3 regions of the Kocuria himachalensis genome follow, and region 1 is predicted to be linked to each of the others. Evidence: riboswitches for the same ligand, from Rfam matches in the RefSeq annotation. Region 1 holds a riboswitch; each other region holds the start of a gene.
The links. A riboswitch is a leader RNA that binds a small molecule or an ion and turns the genes downstream of it on or off. The one in region 1 is predicted to bind glycine.

Region 1 (6,646 bases):
GAATGGCGAAGGGGGTGTTGGCCAGGACGACGGCGAGGTACTGGCTGAAGGACGTGGCCAAGGCCGCGGCGCCGACGGTGAACTCCAGCACCAGGTCCCAGCCGATGGTCCAGGCGACCACCTCGCCCAGGGTGGCGAAAGAGAAGGTGTAGGCGGATCCGGCCACCGGCACGGCCGAGGCCAGCTCTGCGTAGCACAGTGCTGCCAGGGCGCAGGCCAGTCCCGCGATGAGGAAGGAGATCGCGATGCCCGGTCCGGCGTGGCTGGCCGCGGCCTGTCCGGTGAGCACGAAGATGCCGGCACCGATGGAGACTCCGACCCCGAAGACGATGAGGTCCAAGGCCCCGAGGTTCTTCTTGAGCTGGTGCTCGGGCTCCTCGGTGTCGCGGATGGACTGCTCGATGGACTTGGTCCTGAAGATGCTCATGAAAACTCCCCGTCGAGTGGGCGGAACCACCAAGTGATTCCGGAGAATACTCCTCTTCGACCGGCTACGTCTTGCCCCAACTCTGGTTCGTGAACGTCCCGATCGGGTGGTCGACCACAGCCGCCCACGCTCAGGGCCGTGGAGCGGCCGCTTCGCCGCACGACGATGCAGAGGGTGCAGTAGAGGTTTCTCGGCGGTCCTTCCCAGCTACTACGCCTGCACCAGCACGTAGTGATCCAGGACATCTGGTTGACCTCGAGCCCAAAGCCGCGGTGGGTGAAGACGGGCCGAGGCGGCGTTGACCGAGGCGACGCGGGCAGTCAGCCGGACCCCTCCGTAGACACCCGGGGCCATGACCACAACCAGGCAGACCATGGCCCCGGACACTCGCAACCCCAGTGCTCGGGGACCCCCCAGTAGCCGACTTCCACGCCCGTCCTTCTCCGAGTGGAGGCCACCAGGCCGATCGCCCAACCACCCTCCTCCGCGACGTACCACCGGGCAGCCCCAACCTGCTCCACCGGCTCCTGCCGCAGCGCGGCGCGGACGCGGTCCTGGATGACCAGCGGCGCCCACAGCTGGCCGTCGCCGACGAAGCGGGTCACGCGTTGGTCGGCGGCTAACACCTGGTCTCATCACTCAGTGGCCTGGCGCAGTCGGCGGAGGCCGATGAGCGTGACAGCGAGCAGGAGAAGCGGGAGCAGGGTGACTTCGGTGCGGTCGTAGCCCTTGTTCGCGTGCAGCTTGCCCGGGCGGTCCGGTCGTCAATCCACGGTCTGCCGCCGGGGCCTCGAGGCGGGGGCTGGGGAGGGATCAGCGAAGCGATCAGTTCCCACAGCTGATCATCGACCATCCACTGGTGCTTCTTCGCGGCCATGCAGACGCTGTGCACCGTCTCCAGGAGGGCCAGCAACGGCCGACCAAGTTTTGCGACCAGGTGCTACCGCCGATGATGCCCACAAATGATGGCATGAACGTCACGGTAACGAATACGGAAACAGCAGTTCGGGAGTGCCCCATCTGCGAGAAGCCGATCACCGACGAAAACCCCGGCGTCCTCCCGCGGTGCATGGAAGGTCGCCGGCCCCCCCGGGCACGCCTTCAGGGCCGCAGCACCCGTCTTGGTGTGCAACGACTGCATCAACACGCCCAACGGGGGTCAGGGGAGCAAGGTATCTCTCTACGCCATTGCCGTTCGAGAGTTCACGGAAGACTGGGGGTTGCATCACTGCGAGAACTGCACCACGCCCTTCCTCCTGGCCCCGTCGAAACGCCGGCGACGCATGTACTGCTCGAATCGGTGCAGGCTGGCTCTCGTTCGAGCAGAGAAGGCCGCTGAGAAGCCGACGTGGCCATCCGAACAGTGCGGAGAGCGGATGACCGGCCGCGCCGACCGCCGGTTCTGTTCAGCGGCATGCCGGGTCGCCCATCATCGCGCCATCGCCTCCAATGGCTGGAGTCGTTCCCACGGTTACCCCGCGAAAACGCCTGAGCCCACATAACACCTGGTCTCATGACTCGGTGGTTTCCGGTAGGACGCGTTCCTGCCACGGGCCGTGTTGCAGCCACAGAATGCCCAGCTTCGCGACGAGGCCGTCGACCTGCCCCCGGTAGAGCACCGTGTCGTAGCGGCGCGCCTCCACCGTGTCCCCGGAACGCAGCTGAGCGAGGTCGCCGAGGCGGGTTGTCCGGTGCCCGGTGGTGGTCATGAGCGGGATCTCCTGGAGGAGGAGCATAGGGGGTGCCGGGGGAGGATGACCGGAGGTCCCCACGGGTGCACCCGTGGGGACCTCCGGTCATCAAGGACCGGCAGGGCACCTGTTGTGGGACTGCCGTGGAAGGTCAGGGTGCGCGGACGGGCTCCGCCGGGGTGGTCTCCTTGTCCTTGTGCTCCTGGCGGACCTTGGCCTCGTGCAGGGCGCGGATGGCGGCGTGCTGGGGGTTGCGGCGCAGCACCAGATAGCCGATGCCCAGGGCCAGGAACCACAGCGGGGTCAGGGCCAGGGCTGTGAGCGTGTCGGGCTGGGTGGTCAGCGCCCAGATGACGAAGCCGAAGAACGCCAGTACCACGTAGGGCATGAAAGTGCCCCCAGGCATCTTGAACTTGCTGGCGGCGTGCAGCTGGGGGCGGCGGCGGCGGTAGACGATGTAGCTGACCATGATGATGGACCACACGAACATGAAGCACAGCGCCGAGATGGTGGTGACCATGGTGAAGGCCTCGGCCACACTGCCCTCGGCGTAGAGCAGCGCCACACCGGCCAGCAGGAACATGCAGGAGAACAGCAGCGCGTTGCGCGGGACCTTGCGGGAGGAGAGCCGGGCGAAGGACTTCGGCGCATCACCCTCCTGGGCGAGCCCGTAGACCATCCGGGAGGTGGAGTAGATCCCGGAGTTGGCCGAGGAAGTCGCCGAGGTCAGCACGACGAAGTTCACCACCCCGGCGGCCCCTACGAGGCCGGCGAGGGCGAACATGCCCACGAACGGGGACTCGTCGGCGCTGTAGGTGGTCCAGGGGCGCACGGCCATGAGGACGATCAGTGACCCGACGTAGAAGAGCAGCACCCGGATCGGGATGGAGTTGATCGCCCGCGGGAGGGTGACCTCCGGGTCCTTGGCCTCGGCGGCGGTGGTCCCGACGAGTTCGATGCCCACGAAGGCGAACACGGCGATCTGGAACCCGGCCACGAAGCCCATGAAGCCGGTGGGGAACATGCCTCCGTGCGCCCACAGGTTGGAGAACCCCGCGCGGGAGCCTTCGGTCTCGAAGCTGGTGACGATCATGACCAGACCCACCACGATCAGGGCGATGATGGCGATGATCTTGATCAGCGCGAACCAAAACTCGGTCTCCCCGAAGGCGCGCACCGTGGGCAGGTTCAGGGCCAGCAGCAGCAGGATGCAGGCCACGGCCGGGATCCACAGGGGCAGGTCGGGCCACCAGAAGGAGACGTAGTGGGCGATCGCGACCACATCGGCGATGCCGGTGACGACCCAGCAGAACCAGTAGGTCCAGCCGGTGAAGAAGGCCGCCCAAGGACCGAGGATGTCACCGGCGAAGTCCCCGAAGTTCTTGTACTCCAGGTTGCTCAGCAACAGCTCGCCCATGGCACGCATGACGAAGTAGAGCATGAAGCCGATAATCATGTACACGAAGATCACCGAGGGCCCGGCCACCGAAATGGTCTTGCCCGAGCCCATGAACAGGCCGGTGCCGATGGCACCGCCGATCGCGATGAGCTGGATGTGACGGTTGGACAGCGCCCTCTCGAGATGAGGCGGTTGCTGGGTGGCACTCATGGTGGAGTCACTTTCGATCAGAACTTCGGACGGGTAATGGAAGACGGCGCGGGACGTCGGCCCGGGCCTCGCATGCTGGGGCGCAGAACGCCGCTGCGGGGGTGGGCAGGTCCTTACAAGCCATGGCCCTAGATCAGAGACGTTGCGCGCGGGAGGACCGATGGACCAGAGGTCCGCTCAGCTCGCCCAGGAAGCCAGATTATTCAGCTTCGTGCTGGGCTCGGCGGATTCCTGCGGGCGCACCCAGCGCTCCACCCAGGGGTGGGGTGGGCAGCATCAAAGCGGCGCCGATGCGGTGGGTCCGAGGTGATCGTCATTGAGGAACTCCAGGATTCTGCGCGGTCGACCCGCGCGGGCTGTGGGCGCCTCCCCGATCTGTTGGACAGCCTGAGAGTTTCCGCCGCACCCGCTCGTGGTGGGGCTTGCTCCTTCGGCGAGCACGGCGAACACCGCGCTACTTTCCAGATGTGCCTCTGTGCGGCGGTACGGGTGCCTGAGAGTTTCCCGGGGAGGAATTGCTCCTACGGCGCCCGACCGATGCTGCTGGACGGGACTCTCCCGCCGCACGTCAACGGCGCTTGCTATGTGACTGCGCTCACACCGTAGTCGGACCTCGATCCGGAGCGCAAGACGCCGGACATCTCGTGGCTCCCCGGCCACGCCCACCCCGTGGCCACTGGCCGGCCCACGTGAAGCAAGCCGGTGCGACTCGATCCCCTGTACCACCACTTTGTCGTCGCCCAGGCGGCCCCCCGGACCCGCCGCGCCCGGCAGGAGGGCCGTCGGCCGCCACCGTCAATCTCACCCAAAATGCTGGCGATGACCCGGAAGCCATCCGTCAGGAATTCACATCACGGCGTCGCGGTTCTCGTGGCGTGCGCCCGCCGATCCTCGAGGAGGCGTTACAGGGCCTGGATGTACCGCCGACTGCAGCGCTGCTGCAGTCGGCGGCTGACCGGCGCAACGGCACGGGACGCCCACGTTCCCGGGCGGGAGAACGCGGTAAGGGTGAACACGACCGCATCGTCGTCCTGCCAATCGACACAGAATCTTTCCTCGCCTCGTTCGGGGTGGCCCCGCAGAGTGCCGTGGGCGAATCCGCGACAGCGCTCGTCCTCCACGACATAGACCACCTGGCAAGCGAACGACATCCGCAACAGGTGCCGACCCAGGCGCAGGCGCACACGGCTGCCCGGCTCGACACGACAACAGGTGGCCGTGACGGTCAAGCCCACTGCTCGGTGCATATGCCAGCTCAGCAGGCGATCCGCGGTTCCGTGAAACGTCGACTCACCGTGGCCGATGACCCGGTGGACCACCAGGTCCTCGTACCCGTCGGGCAAGTGCCCGGCGGTGGCGCCGACCTCCGGATACGACAGCGGGCGATCCAGCAGGGTCATGGCGGCCACTGTGCCAAGCGAACGCTTTACACATGGTCGAGTATCGGCCGCCCAGCCACGGCACTTGCCTATTGATGGTACTGATGACGGCCGAAGACCCGGAAGACTTCCGGCACCTGACCGCGGCCGGTGGCCAGGTCGGCGGCCATCTCCCCGATCAGAGGAGCGAACTTCCCGCCGTGGCCCGAACAGGGGGAGACCACCGTGATGTTGTCCACCGTGTCGAGCACGAAGTCTTCGTTCGGGGTGTTGGTGAACAGGCAGGTGGTCTCGGCGTAGGGCTCGGGCACGACACCGGGCAGGTAGCGCGTGACGTAGTCCATCACCTGCTGACGGTTGCTCTCGTCCATGATCTGGTCCTGGGCCCGGGCGGAGGACAGGACCTTGCCACCGTTGAACTTCGCGACCTTCTGTCCCTGGAACTGGGCATCGCGCCCCCCAGGGAGACCATAGATCTGCAGGTTCTCGCTCAGGTGGATGAACGTGGGCCACGGCGTCGCCGATGCCTCACGGGCCTCCTTGTAGGGGAAGTGGTAGGCCTGTTCCTGGCGCACCTGCAAGGAGGGCATCTGCTGCACGAAGGCGTCGGGAAGGCTCAACTCGCTCAGCAGGACCGGCAGCCAGCCACCGGCGCACACGATGATGCGCTCGGCCTCCAGGACCTCTCCGGTGAAGGAGGTCAGGCGGAAGCCGTTCCCCGACCGCGTCACCGAACTCAGCTCCCACTCGGTCCTGATCTGCGCCCCCTGGGTCACGGCGAGCTCCACCATCGTGGTGACCGTGGTCTCGGCATCGAGCACCCCGGCGCCGGGATGCCACAGCACTTCAGTGTCGAACACCAGCTGCGGCCAGCGATGCCGGGCCTGTGCGGGGCTCAGCAGCTCGTGCTCCACCCCCGCCGACTGCAGGACCTCCGCCAGCTGCCGCGGTCGGCGCACGGAGCCATGGTCGACCGACCCCGTAGGGGTGATCAGCCGCCGATCGCTGAGCCGCTCGAGCTCGTCCCAGCCACGCCTGGCATCGATCACCATCCGGGTGTACCCCAGGTCCGGATACGCGTAGCGGAAGATACGAGCAGACCCGTGGGAGCTGCCCCACTCGTTAGCTGGGGTGGACCGCTCCAGCACGGTCACTTCGTGGCCACGGGAAGCCAGGTGCCAGGCGGTGGCCGCGCCGGCGAGACCTGCTCCCACAACAACGTATTTGGAGGTGTTCATGTCTCTTGCTGCTCCACATCTCGAGTGGGGACGGTGTCAGCGAGATGCCCGTCGGAACCGTGACGCCGGAGCGCGAAACGCACCTCGGAGTCATGGGGACACCAGAGTGTCACCTACGGAGTCACACGCGCGGGTGACGTAGACACCTCCATCATCGACGCCTCCTCTTGGCGCATCAGCCTCGATTGCTCGACGTCCTCCAAGTTGAGGACCCCGTGCGCTGGGTCGACCTCACAGCCGCGGAAACGATCGCCGCCCTGAATCTCCCTCTGTGCGCTGAACTGAGACGCAACAGCAAGGGC
Region 2 (6,646 bases), on a different contig from region 1:
TGCGGTGATCCGCGCGACGGCGTCGGCCACGCAGCCGGGGCGGGCGTCGTCGTCGAGCAGGGTGGGCACCTGCAGCTCGACCTCGAAGAGGTCGCGCCGGGTCCGCAGTTCGGCGAGCTGGCGGTTGGTCAGCCCCACGTGGGAGCCCACGGCCACGAGCCCGTGCGGGAGGCGCCCGGGGCCCACGACGATGTCCTCGGGACCCAGCTCGCGCGAGTCGGCGAGGCCGGCGAGAGGCCGCACGAACGAGGGGCCGCACCTGGTGACGAACGTGCGGCCCTCCGCCTCGAGGGTGGCCAGCGCCTCCGCCACGGTGTCGAGGTCCGCGTAGCTCGTGGCGTTGACGACCACCCACGCCCGGTCCCGTGCCCGGCGCAGGATCCGCGCGACGGCCGGCACGCCCCCGGAGCGGATGTCGTCCAGGCCGATCGAGAGGATCTCCGAGCGCTCCAGCCTTCCGCCGGAGCGCTCCACGAGGAAGTCCTTGAGGTCCGAGGAGGAGTAGCCGAACGTCGCGTCCGCGGCGAAGTCGGTCTCCCCCACGGGCATCGGGCGGCCCTGCAGGACCGCGTAGTGGATGTCGCCCTCGGTGTACCGTCCCGCCTCGATCATGGCCGGGGCGAAGAGGAACCCGTCGACCGCCACCCCGTGCCGCTCGAGGACGTCCGCCAGGGCCGTGGGCTCGGCGATCACGTGCCCGCGCAGCGTGGAGTCGCTGCGGGAGACGAGGTGCGGCAGGGGCAGGTCCTCGGCCAGCAGGCTCCCCAGCACCGCCGAGACGAGTGCGGTGTTGAGCGCCACGGCCTCGGCCTCGGGCCGGGCCCTGCTGTTGGTGAGCACGAAGCAGGTGCGCCCCGAGTGCCGGACGACGTCCAGCACGGGCGCGGGGTCCAGCTCGAGGACGACGTCGACGTCGTGCACGCACTGTGACCCCGTGGGGTCGTCGTCGAGCACGAGCAGGGTGCGCGGGGCGATCATGCGCAGAACTCCTTTCGGCGGGACATCAGGACAGCCCGGAAAGGGCGAACCACAGGACGGACACCACCAGGAACCCGACCAGTGAGGTGGCGGTGCACAGCACGGAGTAGGTGCGCAGAGCGGTCCCGGTCGGGACCCGGAAGTAGCGGCTCCACACCCAGAACAGGGAGTCGTTGACGTGGCTCAGGGCCATGGAGCCCACACCGATGGACAGCGCGAGCATGGCCATCTGGACGGGGGTGAGGTCCTGCGCCGCCGCCAGCGGAGCCATGAGCGGCGCCGTGGTGAGGATCGCGACGGTCGCCGAACCCTGGGCCGCCCGGATGAGCGCGGCCATGATGTAGGCCAGCAGGATGATGGGCAGACCGGTCCCGCCCAGGACGTCCGCGACGGCCTCGGAGACGCCGGTCTCGCGCAGCACGTAGCCGAACATGCCGCCGGCGCCCGTGATGAGGATGACGGCGGCCACGGGGGGCAGCGCGGAGTTGATGACGTGCTCGGTCTCCTCGCGGCCCCAGCCGCGCCGGTAGCCCAGCAGGATCGAGGCGAGGATCACGCCGATCAGCAGCGCCATCGGCGAGGCGCCGACCATGGACAGCACGGTCCGGACCGCGTTGCCCTCCGGCAGCATCAGTGCGCTGGTGGTCTGGAGCATGATGAGCGCGAGAGGCACGGCGATCATCGCGAGCACGAGACCGGTGCTGGGCGCCCTGGTCTGCACCACGCCGGTGTGGCCCGTGCCGCCGACGCTCTGCAGGACGTCGTCCCGCGAGATCTCCACGTGGGCGGTGCGGGCGAGGCGCATGGCCAGCCAGTGCCCGAACAGCCACATCGGGATCGCGGGGATGAAGGACAGCAGCAGGACGAGTCCGATGTCGGCGCCGAGCAGCTCGGAGCCGCCAACGATGCCCGGGTGGGGCGGGACGATGACGTGCACGGTCAGCATGGCGATGACGATCGGCAGGGCATAGGCGAGCATGTTCCCGCCCAGCCGGCGGGCGACGCCGAAGACGATGGGGATGAGCACGATCAGCCCGACGTCCACGAAGACGGGGATGCCGAAGATGAAGCCGGTGGCGCCGAGCGCGAAGGGGGCGCGCTTCTCCCCGAACTTGTCGAGCAGCCAGCGGGCCAGGACGTCGGCGCCGCCGGAGACCTCGATGATCCGGCCGAGCATGGCCCCCAGGGTGACGATGAGTGCGACGCTGCCCAGGGTGTTGCCCATGCCGGTGGTCAGCGTGGGGACGACCTCGGCGAGCGGGATCCCGGCGGCGAGGGCGAGCCCCGCGGCCGCGATCATCAGGGCGAGGAAGGGGTGCACCCGGCCCTTGATGATGAGGCCCAGGATGACCACGACGGCGGCCAGGCCCAGTAGGACGAGAGTGGTGGTGGTCATGAAGTCCTCGATGAGCTGCGGGGGCGCACGCCCCACCTGTAAGATGTCAGACATCTTATGTGAGCTGGACCACATCGTCAACGAGTGCCCTGGCGTCGACTGACCGGAGTCGCGGCCGCCGGCCCGAGCACGGCCGGTCCCCTCCCCGTGACGGTGGACACTCCTTTCCGGATCCGGCTATCCTGGATGCAGAAGACGCCCATGAACTGTGGTGGGAGAGTCCCTCCGGTGCACCCAGCCGGGAGGGCGCCGTAGGAGCAATTCCTCCCCAGGAAACTCTCAGGCCCCTGTACCACCACGGTTCGGCAACTCTGGAAAGCAGCCCGGCGCGCGTCGCCGGACTCACCGACGGTGCAAGCGGCCCACGGCCGCGGAATCTCTCAGGTCCCAGACAGAGCGGGGAGGAACTCGAACCGATCCACGCCGCCCTGGCGTGCAGCACCCGGGAGTTCCTCATGACGATCCAGCTCGCGATCACGTCCCCGACGACGGTCTTCGCCGACCGGCACATCGGTGCCGGCTCCGATGCCGTGCAGACCATGCTCGCCCGTGTGGGCCGAACCAGCCTCGACGACCTGGCGGACGCCGCCGTGCCCGCCGACATCCGTCAGCGCACCCCGCTGGACCTGCCGGAGGCCCTCAGCGAGCAGGAGGTGCTCGAGCAGCTGCGCACCTTCGCGAACCGCAACACCACGGCCGTGCAGATGATCGGCCAGGGCTACTACGACACCCACACGCCCCCGGTCATCCTGCGCAACGTGCTGGAGTCCCCGGGCTGGTACACCGCCTACACCCCCTACCAGCCCGAGATCTCCCAGGGGCGCCTGGAGGCGCTGCTGAACTTCCAGACCATGGTCGCCGACCTCACCGGGCTGCCGGTGGCCAACGCCTCGCTGCTGGACGAGGCCACGGCGGTGGTCGAGGCGGTGCTGCTGATGCGCCGGGCCAACAAGGCCCGCGGCAACGGGACGATCGTCATCGATGCCGACACGCTGCCGCAGACCCTGGCCGTGGTGCTGGCCCGCGCCGAGGCGCTGGGCTTCGCCGTGCAAGTCGCCGATCTGACGGCGGGCCTGCCCGAGGGCGAGATCACCGGCGTGGTCCTGCAGCAGCCCGGGGTCTCGGGGCGCGTCGTCGACCACGCCGCGGTGATCGCGGAGGCCAAGGAGCGCGGGGCGATGGTCACGGTCGCGGCCGACCTGCTGGCCCTGACCCTCATCACCCCGCCCGGCGAGCAGGGCGCGGACATCGCGGTGGGCTCCTCCCAGCGCTTCGGGGTCCCCCTGTTCTTCGGCGGTCCCCACGCGGCCTACATGGCGGTGCGCTCCGGCCTGGAGCGGAACCTCCCCGGCCGCCTGGTGGGCGTCTCCAAGGACGCCACCGGACGGGCGGCCTACCGCCTGGCGCTGCAGACGCGCGAGCAGCACATCCGCCGGGAGAAGGCCACCTCCAACATCTGCACCGCCCAGGCCTTGCTGGCGGTCGTGGCCGGCATGTACGCCGTCTACCACGGACCCGAAGGGCTCACGGCCATCGCCCGGCGCGTGCACGACCGCGCCCGGACCCTGGCCACCGTGCTGCAGGGCGCCGGTCACGAGCTCGTCGCGGAGCAGTTCTTCGACACCCTCACCGTGCGGGTCCCCGGGCGGGCGGAGCAGGTGGTCCGCGCGGCCGAGAACCGCGGCGTGAACCTGCGGCACGTCGACGCCGACCACGTCGGGATCTCCTGCGACGAGGCGACCACGGAGCAGCACCTCGTGCTCGTCGCCGAGGCTTTCGGCGCGGCGGACGCGACCGCTGCGGTCGCCGCCGGGCCGCGCGGCCTCGAGCTAGACCCGGGGGTGCGGCGGACCACGGAGTTCCTCACGCACCCCGTGTTCTCCACCCACCGGTCCGAGACGCAGATGCTGCGCTACCTGACGCGCCTGGAGAACCGGGACCTGGCCCTGGACCGGACGATGATCCCGCTGGGCTCCTGCACCATGAAGCTCAACGCGACCGCCGAGATGGCCGCCATGAGCTGGCCCGAGTTCGCCTCGATCCACCCGCTGGCCCCGGCCCACCAGACCACCGGCTGGCGCGAGCTGATCGCCGACCTGGAGGGCCGCCTGGAGTCGATCACCGGCTACGCGGCCGTGTCCCTCCAGCCCAACGCCGGCTCCCAGGGCGAGCTGGCCGGTCTGCTGGCCATCCGCGGCTACCACCGGTCGCGCGGCGAGGAGGAGCGCACCGTCTGCCTCATCCCGGCCTCGGCCCACGGCACCAACGCCGCCTCCGCGGTCCTGGCCGGGATGAAGGTCGTCGTCGTGAAGACGGCCACCGACGGCACCATCGACCACGCCGACCTCGACGCCAAGATCGAGACCCACCGCGAGCAGCTGGCCGCCATCATGATCACCTACCCCTCCACCCACGGGGTGTACGACGCCGACGTGCGCCAGGTCTGCGACGCCGTCCACGCCGCCGGCGGTCAGGTGTACATCGACGGGGCCAACCTCAACGCCCTGGTCGGCCTGGCCCAGCCGGGCCAGTTCGGCGGGGACGTGTCCCACCTGAACCTGCACAAGACCTTCTGCATCCCCCACGGCGGCGGCGGGCCCGGCGTCGGGCCCGTGGCGGTGGCCGCGCACCTGGCCCCCTTCCTGCCCGGCGACGCCACCCGCGCCGAGGCGGACGGGGCGGCCGGCGCGCCGATCTCGGCCACGATGTTCGGATCGGCCGGAGTGCTGCCGATCTCCTGGGCCTACATCGCGATGATGGGCGGCGACGGCCTCACCCGGGCCACGCAGACGGCGCTCCTCACGGCGAACTACGTCGCCACCGCGCTGAACGAGCACTACCCGGTGCTCTACACCGGCAACGAGGGGCTGGTCGCCCACGAGTGCATCCTGGACCTGCGGGCGCTCACCGCCCGCACCAAGGTGACCGCCGAGGACGTGGCCAAGCGGCTGATCGACTTCGGCTTCCACGCCCCGACCCTGTCGTTCCCGGTGGCCGGGACGCTGATGGTGGAGCCGACCGAGTCCGAGGACCTCGCCGAGATCGACCGGTTCATCACCGCGATGACCACCATCCGCGAGGAGATCGAGCAGGTCGCCCGCGGCGAGCTCAGCGCCGAGGACAGCCCGTTGCGCCACGCCCCGCACACCGCCGAGGTCGTGGCCGCGAGCGACTGGGACCGCCGCTATCCCCGCGAGCAGGGCGCCTTCCCCGTCCCGGATCTGCGCCAGGACAAGTACTTCCCGCCGGTCGGCCGCATCGACGGCGCCGCCGGGGACCGCAACCTCATCTGCTCCTGCCCGGCCCCCGAGGCCTTCGAGAACTGATCCGACACCGCACCGGATCGCCCCGACACGGACCGCACTGCCACGAAAGGCTCGACATGAGCGTCAGCACCACCTCCCGACACACCGCCCTGCACGACGAGCACGCCGTGCTGGGGGCCTCCTTCACCGACTTCGGGGGCTGGGACATGCCCCTGAAGTACGGCTCCGAGCTCGCCGAGCACCGCGCCGTGCGCACGGCCGCCGGCCTGTTCGACCTCTCCCACATGGGCGAGATCCGGGTGACCGGCCCGGACGCAGCGCGCTTCCTGAACACGGCCCTGGTGGGCAACCTCGCCGCCGTCGCCGTGGGCCGGGCCAAGTACTCCCTGATCTGCACCCCCGAGGGCGGGATCATCGACGACCTGATCAGCTACCGGCTGGCCGAGCACGAGTACCTGGTGGTGCCCAACGCCGGCAACGCCCCGGACGTGCTCGCCGCCCTGCAGGAGCGGGCCGCCGGCTTCGACGTCATCGTGGCCGACGAGTCCGCCGACACCTCGCTGGTCGCCGTCCAGGGGCCCGCCGCGCAGGCGATCCTGCAGGAGCTGGCTTCCGCCGAACAGCAGGAGCTGATCGCCGGGCTGAAGTACTACGCCGCCGCGCCGGCCACGGTCGCCGGGATCGACGTGCTGCTCGCCCGCACCGGCTACACCGGGGAGGACGGCTTCGAGCTCTACGTGCCCGACGCCCAGGCCGTGCCGCTGTGGAAGGCGCTCCTGGAGAGCGGGCCGGGCCTCGGACTCGTCCCCTGCGGGCTCGCCTGCCGCGACTCCCTGCGCCTGGAGGCCGGGATGCCGCTCTACGGCCAGGAGCTCACCCGGAACATCACCCCCTTCGAGGCCGGGTTCGGCCGGGTCGTCTCCTTCAAGAAGGAGGAGGACTTCGTGGGCCGCACGGTCCTGGAGGCCCGCAAGGCCGCGGGCGTGGGCCGCACGCTGGTCGGCCT
Region 3 (6,646 bases), on a different contig from region 1:
CCGCCGAGGCCGTGGCCCTGGCCAAGGAGCTCGACACCGCGAAGACCGACTCCACCGTGGAGGTCGTCCTCCGCCTCGGTGTGGATCCCCGCAAGGCCGACCAGATGGTCCGCGGCACCGTGAACCTGCCCAACGGCACCGGCAAGACCGCCCGCGTCGTCGTCTTCGCGACCGGCGACAAGGCCGCCGCCGCGGAGGAGGCCGGGGCGGACTACGTCGGCTCCGACGACCTGATCGCCCGCATCCAGGGCGGCTGGACCGACTTCGACGCCGCCGTGGCGACCCCGGACATGATGGGCAAGGTCGGCCGGCTGGGCAAGGTCCTCGGCCCCCGCAACCTGATGCCGAACCCCAAGACCGGCACCGTCACCATGGACGTGACCAAGGCCGTCAACGACATCAAGGGCGGCAAGATCGACTTCCGCGTCGACAAGCACTCGAACCTGCACTTCATCGTGGGCAAGACGTCCTTCGACCTCGAGAAGCTCGCGGAGAACTACGGCGCCGCCCTCGAGGAGATCCTGCGCCTGAAGCCCTCCGCGTCGAAGGGCCGCTACATCACGAAGGCGACCGTCTCGACCACGTTCGGTCCGGGCATCCCGGTCGACCCGAACGCCACCGAGGTCGTCGTCGGCGCCTGACGCCGTGCACCGGAGCCCGCGGGGCTCCGACGGGTGGGGGCCCGGCCGATGCGGCCGGGCCCCTTCCCGTCCGACCGGACCACCCCTCCCACGACCCAGCAGCCGACGGGCGTCCGCCGGCGCCCACGGAACGGAGATCCCCCACGTGAGCGAGCACCCCCCAGTGCGCATCGAGCAGATGCGCATCCCCGACGAGTTCGACGACGCCGCGCAGGAGCTCCTGGGGCGCGTCGCGGAGCTCGTGCGCCGGTCCCGGCAGCACGTGTGGGGGATCTCGGACCTCACCGGTGACGCCCAGGAGCTCTACCGGGACCTGCTGGACCCCTTCGAGCGCGTGGTCGTCCTGCTCGCCTGGGCGCAGGACCGGCTCGCGGGGCGGGCCGAGGTGCGGATGCCCCTGGTCACGCTCACCGACTCCGCCCACATCACCGTCGACGTGGACCCCGACGTCACCTCGCAGGGCACCGGCAGCGAGCTGCTGGCGGCCGCCGAGCAGCTCGCCGTCGGGGAGTCCCGCCGGCACCTGCGGATCCAGACCGAGCACCCCGGCCCCGAGGAGATCCAGGGCGACGGCAGCGTCACCGGGGTCTTCCCGGTGATCACCCCCGGGATGGTCGAGTGGGTGGACGCCGCCGACGGGTCGGGCCGGCTGCCCGTGTCCAACCGGCAGACCCGCTTCGCCCTGAGCGCCGGCTACCGGCTCGAGTCGGTCAGCGACTTCGGTCTGCTGGACGTGCCGCTGCCACCCGAGCGTGTCGAGGCCCTGCTGCGCGAGGTCGAGGCCTCGCCGGCGCAGGAGCCGTACCGGATCCACATCTGGAGCGGCCCGGCCCCCGAGGAGCGGCTCGACGAGCTCGCGGCCCTGCACTCGCGCATGGCGTCCGACTCCTTCCTGGCCCCGGTGGCCGCCGTCGAGCACGAGCCGTGGGACGCCGAGCGGGTGCGGCGGACCGACCAGCTGCGCGCCGAGGCGGGCAACCTCTCCCTCGTGGCCGTGGCCGAGCACGAGCGCACCGGACGGCTCGTCGGGATGACCGAGATCGTCCTGGCGGGGGATGAGCCGCCGATCGGGATGCAGGACGAGACCGTGGTCCTGCGCGAGCACCGCCGCCGGTGGCTCGCCACCCGGCTGAAGCTGGCCAACCTGCAGCAGCTCGAGCGGCTGGCCCCGAGCGTGCGCACCGTCTACTCCTGGAGCCACAGCGGCGACGACCGGATGAGCCGGGTCAACGCCCGGCTGGGCTTCCGCGTGGCCGGGCGCAGCGGCGTCTGGGCCCGCGACTTCCCCTCGGCCTGAGCCGGATCCCGGGCCGGACGTGGAGATCATCGGGCGGTTCCCGGGCCGCTCCGGCGCCGATTTGGCCGTGGCGGAGCCCTCCGGTAGCCTGGGGCGTACCAAAGACCGCCGGTCGTTGTCCTTCTGCCTCGTGCGCCTCGTTTCGGAGTGCGCGGTACGGGAGGACTGCCGTAAGAGTTCCGCCAGGAACCGCCAGCGCAGGTGAACCAGCACAGCGAGCACGTCCCGTCCTGCACGGGCCGTGACGCCGAGCCCCGGGCATCTGCGCGGGGCTTTTTCTGTGCCCGGGCCCCTTTCGGCAGCGACCGGCATCGAAGACCGGAAGGAGTACCATGGCGAACCCGGAAAAGGCAGCCGCGGTCGCCGAGTTGAAGGAGATGTTCTCCAACTCGGACGCCGCTGTCCTGACTGAGTACCGCGGCCTCACCGTGGCCCAGCTCAAGGAGCTGCGCCGCTCGCTCGGTGAGAACGCCGAATACGCCGTGGTGAAGAACACGCTGACCGCGATCGCGGCCAAGGAGCTGGGCATCGACGCGTTCGACGGCCAGCTCGCCGGCCCGAGCGCGATCGCCTTCATCTCGGGGGATCCCGTCGAGGCCGCCAAGAGCCTGCGTGACTTCGCCAAGGCGAACCCGCAGCTCGTCGTCAAGGGCGGTTACCTCGAGGGCAAGGCCCTCAGCGACGCGGAGATCAAGCAGCTCGCGGACCTCGAGTCCCGCGAGGTGCTGCTGGCCAAGGTGGCCGGTGCCGCCCAGGCGTCCCTGTCCCAGGCCGCGGCGCTGTTCCAGGCCCCGCTGTCGAAGACCGTCCGCACGGCCGAGGCGCTGCGCGCCAAGGTCGAGGAGCAGGACGCCTGACCAGCACCCCCGCCGCGAGGCACATTCTCACCACGGAACCAGACCGTCCCGCGCCGACGAACCCGGCCGGGGCACACCATCGAAAAGGAGCCACAACCATGGCCAAGCTCACCACCGCTGAACTGATCGACGCGTTCAAGGAGCTCTCCCTCATCGAGCTCTCCGAGTTCGTGAAGGCCTTCGAGGAGACCTTCGACGTCACCGCCGCCGCCCCCGTGGCCGTCGCCGGTGCCGCCGCTCCGGCCGCCGCCGCCGAGGAGGCCGAGGAGCAGACCGAGTTCGACGTCGTCCTCGAGGCCGCCGGCGAGAAGAAGATCCAGGTCATCAAGGAGGTCCGCTCGCTGACCTCCCTCGGCCTCAAGGAGGCCAAGGACCTCGTGGACTCGGCCCCCAAGGCCGTCGTCGAGGGCGCCACCAAGGAGGCCGCCGAGAAGGCCAAGGAGGCCCTCGAGGGCGCCGGCGCCACCGTCACCCTCAAGTAGGACCCCAGCAGCACCCGGACGCGTTCCTTCCCGAACGCTCCTGCGAGGCCCCGGACGCACGGCGTCCGGGGCCTCGTGCCGTGCGCGACCGGTCTGTGGGAGACTGGGGGCACAACCACATCGGCCGTCCACGCGCAGCGGGAGAGTCCGACGTCGTCCGCGTCCCGGGCGGCGGGCGGCGCCGAAGGAGCAACTCCTCCCCGGGAATCTCTCAGGCCCCAGGACCGCTGCGAGCAGGCCACTCTGAAGAGGTCCCCGCCCCGCCGCCGGCCCGGGCGGGAGGCCACCGGCGGTGCAGACCGGCCCGCGGCGGCCGGTGAGAACTCCCCGGCCGGACGACAGAGCGGGGAGGTCGGACGGGCCCCACCGGGCCTCGAACCACGAGGAGCTCACCTTGTCCTTCCTGCCACGCCACCTCGGACCGGACGCCGCCGAGACCAGGACGATGCTCCGGGCGGTCGGCGCCGCCGACCTCGACGAGCTTGTCGCCCGCGCGGTCCCCGCCGGCATCGCCTCGCACCAGCCCCTGCGGCTGCCCGCCCCGATGCCGGAGCACGAGGCGCTCTCCGCCCTGCGCCGGGTCGCCGCGAAGAACCGGGTGATGACCCAGATGATCGGTCAGGGCTACGCGGACACCGTCACCCCGCCCGCCCTGCGCCGCAACATCCTCGAGAACCCCGCCTGGTACACCTCCTACACCCCGTACCAGCCCGAGATCTCGCAGGGCCGCCTCGAGGCGCTGCTCACGTTCCAGAACGCCGTCATGGACCTCACCGGCCTGGACCTGGCCAACGCGTCCCTCCTGGACGAGGCCACCGCGGTGGCCGAGGCCGTGCTGATGATGCGCCGCGCCAACCGGAAGGCCACGAGCCGGCGCGTCGTCGTCGACGCGCGGACGCTCCCGCAGACCCTCGCCGTGCTGGGCGGGCGCTGCCGGGCCGTGGGCATCGAGCTGGTCGTCGCCGACCTCGCGGAGGGGCTGCCCGAGGGCGACCTCTTCGGCGTGGTCCTGACCCAGGTGGGCGTCGACGGGGAGGTCGTCCCCCTCGCCGAGCGCGCCGAGGAGGCGCACGCCCGGGGGGCGCTCGTGGCCGTGGCCACCGACCTGCTGGCCCTGACCCTGCTGCGCTCACCCGGGGAGCAGGGGGCGGACATCGCCGTGGGCTCCGCCCAGCGCTTCGGGGTGCCCCTGTTCTTCGGCGGGCCCCACGCCGCGTTCCTCGCCTGCCGCACGGGCCTCGAGCGGAACCTGCCGGGCCGCCTGGTGGGCGTCTCGACCGACTCCTCCGGCCGGCCCGCCTACCGGCTGGCCCTGCAGACCCGCGAGCAGCACATCCGCCGTGAGAAGGCCACCTCCAACATCTGCACCGCGCAGGCGCTGCTGGCCATCGTGGCCGGCGCCTACGCCGCCTACCACGGCCCGGACGGTCTGCGCGCCATCGCCGACCGGGTGCACGCGCTGGCCGCCCGCATGGCCGCCGGGCTCGCCGCCGCCGGCGTCCGCGTGGTCCACGACCGGTTCTTCGACACCGTGCTGGCCGAGGTCCCCGGCCGCGCCGACGCCGTCGTCGCGGCCGCCGCGGAGCGCGGGATCAACGTGCGCCGGGCCGACGCGGACCACGTGTCCGTGTCGGTCGGGGAGCCCCACGACGAGCGCGACGTCGACGCCGTGCTCGCGGCCTTCGGCGCCGCGGCCACGGACGACGGCGGCGCGGGGACCGACTGGGAGCTCCCGGCCGCGCTGCTGCGCACCGACTCCTACCTGACGCACCCGGTGTTCACCCTGCACCGCTCCGAGACCTCGATGATGCGCTGGCTGCGCTCCCTCGCGGACAAGGACCTGGCCCTGGACCGGACCATGATCCCGCTCGGCTCCTGCACCATGAAGCTCAACGCGGCCGCGGAGATGGAGCCCATCAGCTGGCCCGAGTTCGCCTCGGTCCACCCGCTCGCCCCGGAGGACCAGACCCTGGGCTGGCGCGAGCTCATCGCCCAGCTCGAGTCCTGGCTCACGGAGATCACCGGCTACGCCGCGGTCTCCGTCCAGCCCAACGCCGGGTCCCAGGGCGAGCTCGCCGGGCTGCTCGCGATCCGGCGCTACCACCTCTCCCGGGGCGACCGGCAGCGCACGACCATCCTGATCCCGTCCTCGGCCCACGGCACCAACGCCGCCTCCGCGGTGCTCGCGGACCTCAAGGTCGTGGTCGTGGCCACCGCCGGGGACGGCTCCGTGGACATGGACGACCTCGCCGCGAAGATCGGCGCCGTGGGCGAGGAGCTCGCGGGCATCATGGTCACCTACCCCTCGACGCACGGCGTGTTCGAGGAGCAGATCACCGCCGTGTGCGACGCCGTGCACGACGCGGGGGGTCAGGTCTACGTGGACGGCGCCAACCTCAACGCCCTCATGGGCCTCGCCCGGCCGGGCCGCTTCGGCGGGGACGTCTCCCACCTGAACCTGCACAAGACCTTCTGCATCCCGCACGGCGGCGGAGGGCCCGGCGTGGGACCCGTGGCCGTGGCGGAGCACCTCGTGCCGTTCCTGCCCGGGGACCCCGGGGCCGTGGACGGCGAGGAGGACGCGTTCCCCGTGTCCCAGGCCCGCTGGGGATCGGCCGGGGTGCTGCCGATCACCTGGATGTACATCGCCATGACCGGCGCGGAGGGGCTCACCGCGTCCTCGCGCACCGCGATCCTCAGCGCGAACTACGTCTCCACCCGGCTCGCCGACGTCTTCCCGACCCTCTACACCGGCCCCGGCGGGTTCGTGGCCCACGAGTGCATCCTGGACCTCCGCGCGCTCACCAAGGCCTCCGGGGTGACCGCGGAGGACGTGTGCAAGCGGCTCGTCGACTACGGCTTCCACGCGCCCACCCTCGCGTTCCCCGTGGCGGGCACGCTCATGGTGGAGCCCACGGAGTCCGAGAACCTCGCGGAGCTGGACCGGTTCGTGGCCGCGATGCGCGCGATCCACGCGGAGATGACCGCCGTCGCGGAGGGCGAGGTGGCGCTCGAGGACTCGGTCCTGCGCCACGCCCCGCACACCGCGGAGGTGCTCACGGCCGACGAGTGGGACCGGGCCTACCCGCGCTCCCGGGCCGCCTACCCGCTGCCCGAGCTGCGCCTGGCCAAGTTCTGGCCGCCCGTGGGCCGGGTGGAGAACGCCGCCGGCGACCGCCACCTCGTCTGCAGCTGCCCGCCGATCGAGGCGTTCGCCGTCGAGGCCCCGCCCGCCGACGAGATGGTCGAAGCCTCCTCCGTGGCTCCGGCGACGGCCGCAGAAACCGTCGAGGGCGGGATCGTGGAGACCGCCCGGTGAGCGGCCGGGTCGAGGTGGGCGCGGCGCCGACCCGGCGGCGCGGCCGTGCG

Region 2: it holds a riboswitch for glycine, as region 1 does, so the genes downstream of both, gcvP (aminomethyl-transferring glycine dehydrogenase) here and cycA (D-serine/D-alanine/glycine transporter) in region 1, are expected to answer to the same signal.
Region 3: it holds a riboswitch for glycine, as region 1 does, so the genes downstream of both, gcvP (aminomethyl-transferring glycine dehydrogenase) here and cycA (D-serine/D-alanine/glycine transporter) in region 1, are expected to answer to the same signal.

What each region holds. Positions count from the first base shown of each region.
Region 1 covers NZ_BAAGPL010000028.1:5,760-12,405, reverse strand. Annotated here, with positions in the region: gene ACYVM4_RS17720 (amino acid permease) at 1-427, opposite strand, end outside; gene ACYVM4_RS17715 (hypothetical protein) at 1,939-2,136, opposite strand; gene cycA (D-serine/D-alanine/glycine transporter) at 2,270-3,727, opposite strand; glycine riboswitch at 4,199-4,298, opposite strand; gene ACYVM4_RS17705 (DUF1990 family protein) at 4,630-5,127, opposite strand; gene ACYVM4_RS17700 (FAD-dependent oxidoreductase) at 5,196-6,344, opposite strand.
Region 2 covers NZ_BAAGPL010000009.1:162,484-169,129, forward strand. Annotated here, with positions in the region: gene ACYVM4_RS07570 (four-carbon acid sugar kinase family protein) at 1-978, opposite strand, end outside; gene ACYVM4_RS07575 (GntT/GntP/DsdX family permease) at 1,004-2,374, opposite strand; glycine riboswitch at 2,577-2,679, shown strand; gene gcvP (aminomethyl-transferring glycine dehydrogenase) at 2,830-5,700, shown strand; gene gcvT (glycine cleavage system aminomethyltransferase GcvT) at 5,757-6,646, shown strand, end outside.
Region 3 covers NZ_BAAGPL010000017.1:32,363-39,008, forward strand. Annotated here, with positions in the region: gene rplA (50S ribosomal protein L1) at 1-641, shown strand, start outside; gene ACYVM4_RS11780 (GNAT family N-acetyltransferase) at 787-1,938, shown strand; gene rplJ (50S ribosomal protein L10) at 2,271-2,795, shown strand; gene rplL (50S ribosomal protein L7/L12) at 2,894-3,277, shown strand; glycine riboswitch at 3,406-3,514, shown strand; gene gcvP (aminomethyl-transferring glycine dehydrogenase) at 3,672-6,596, shown strand.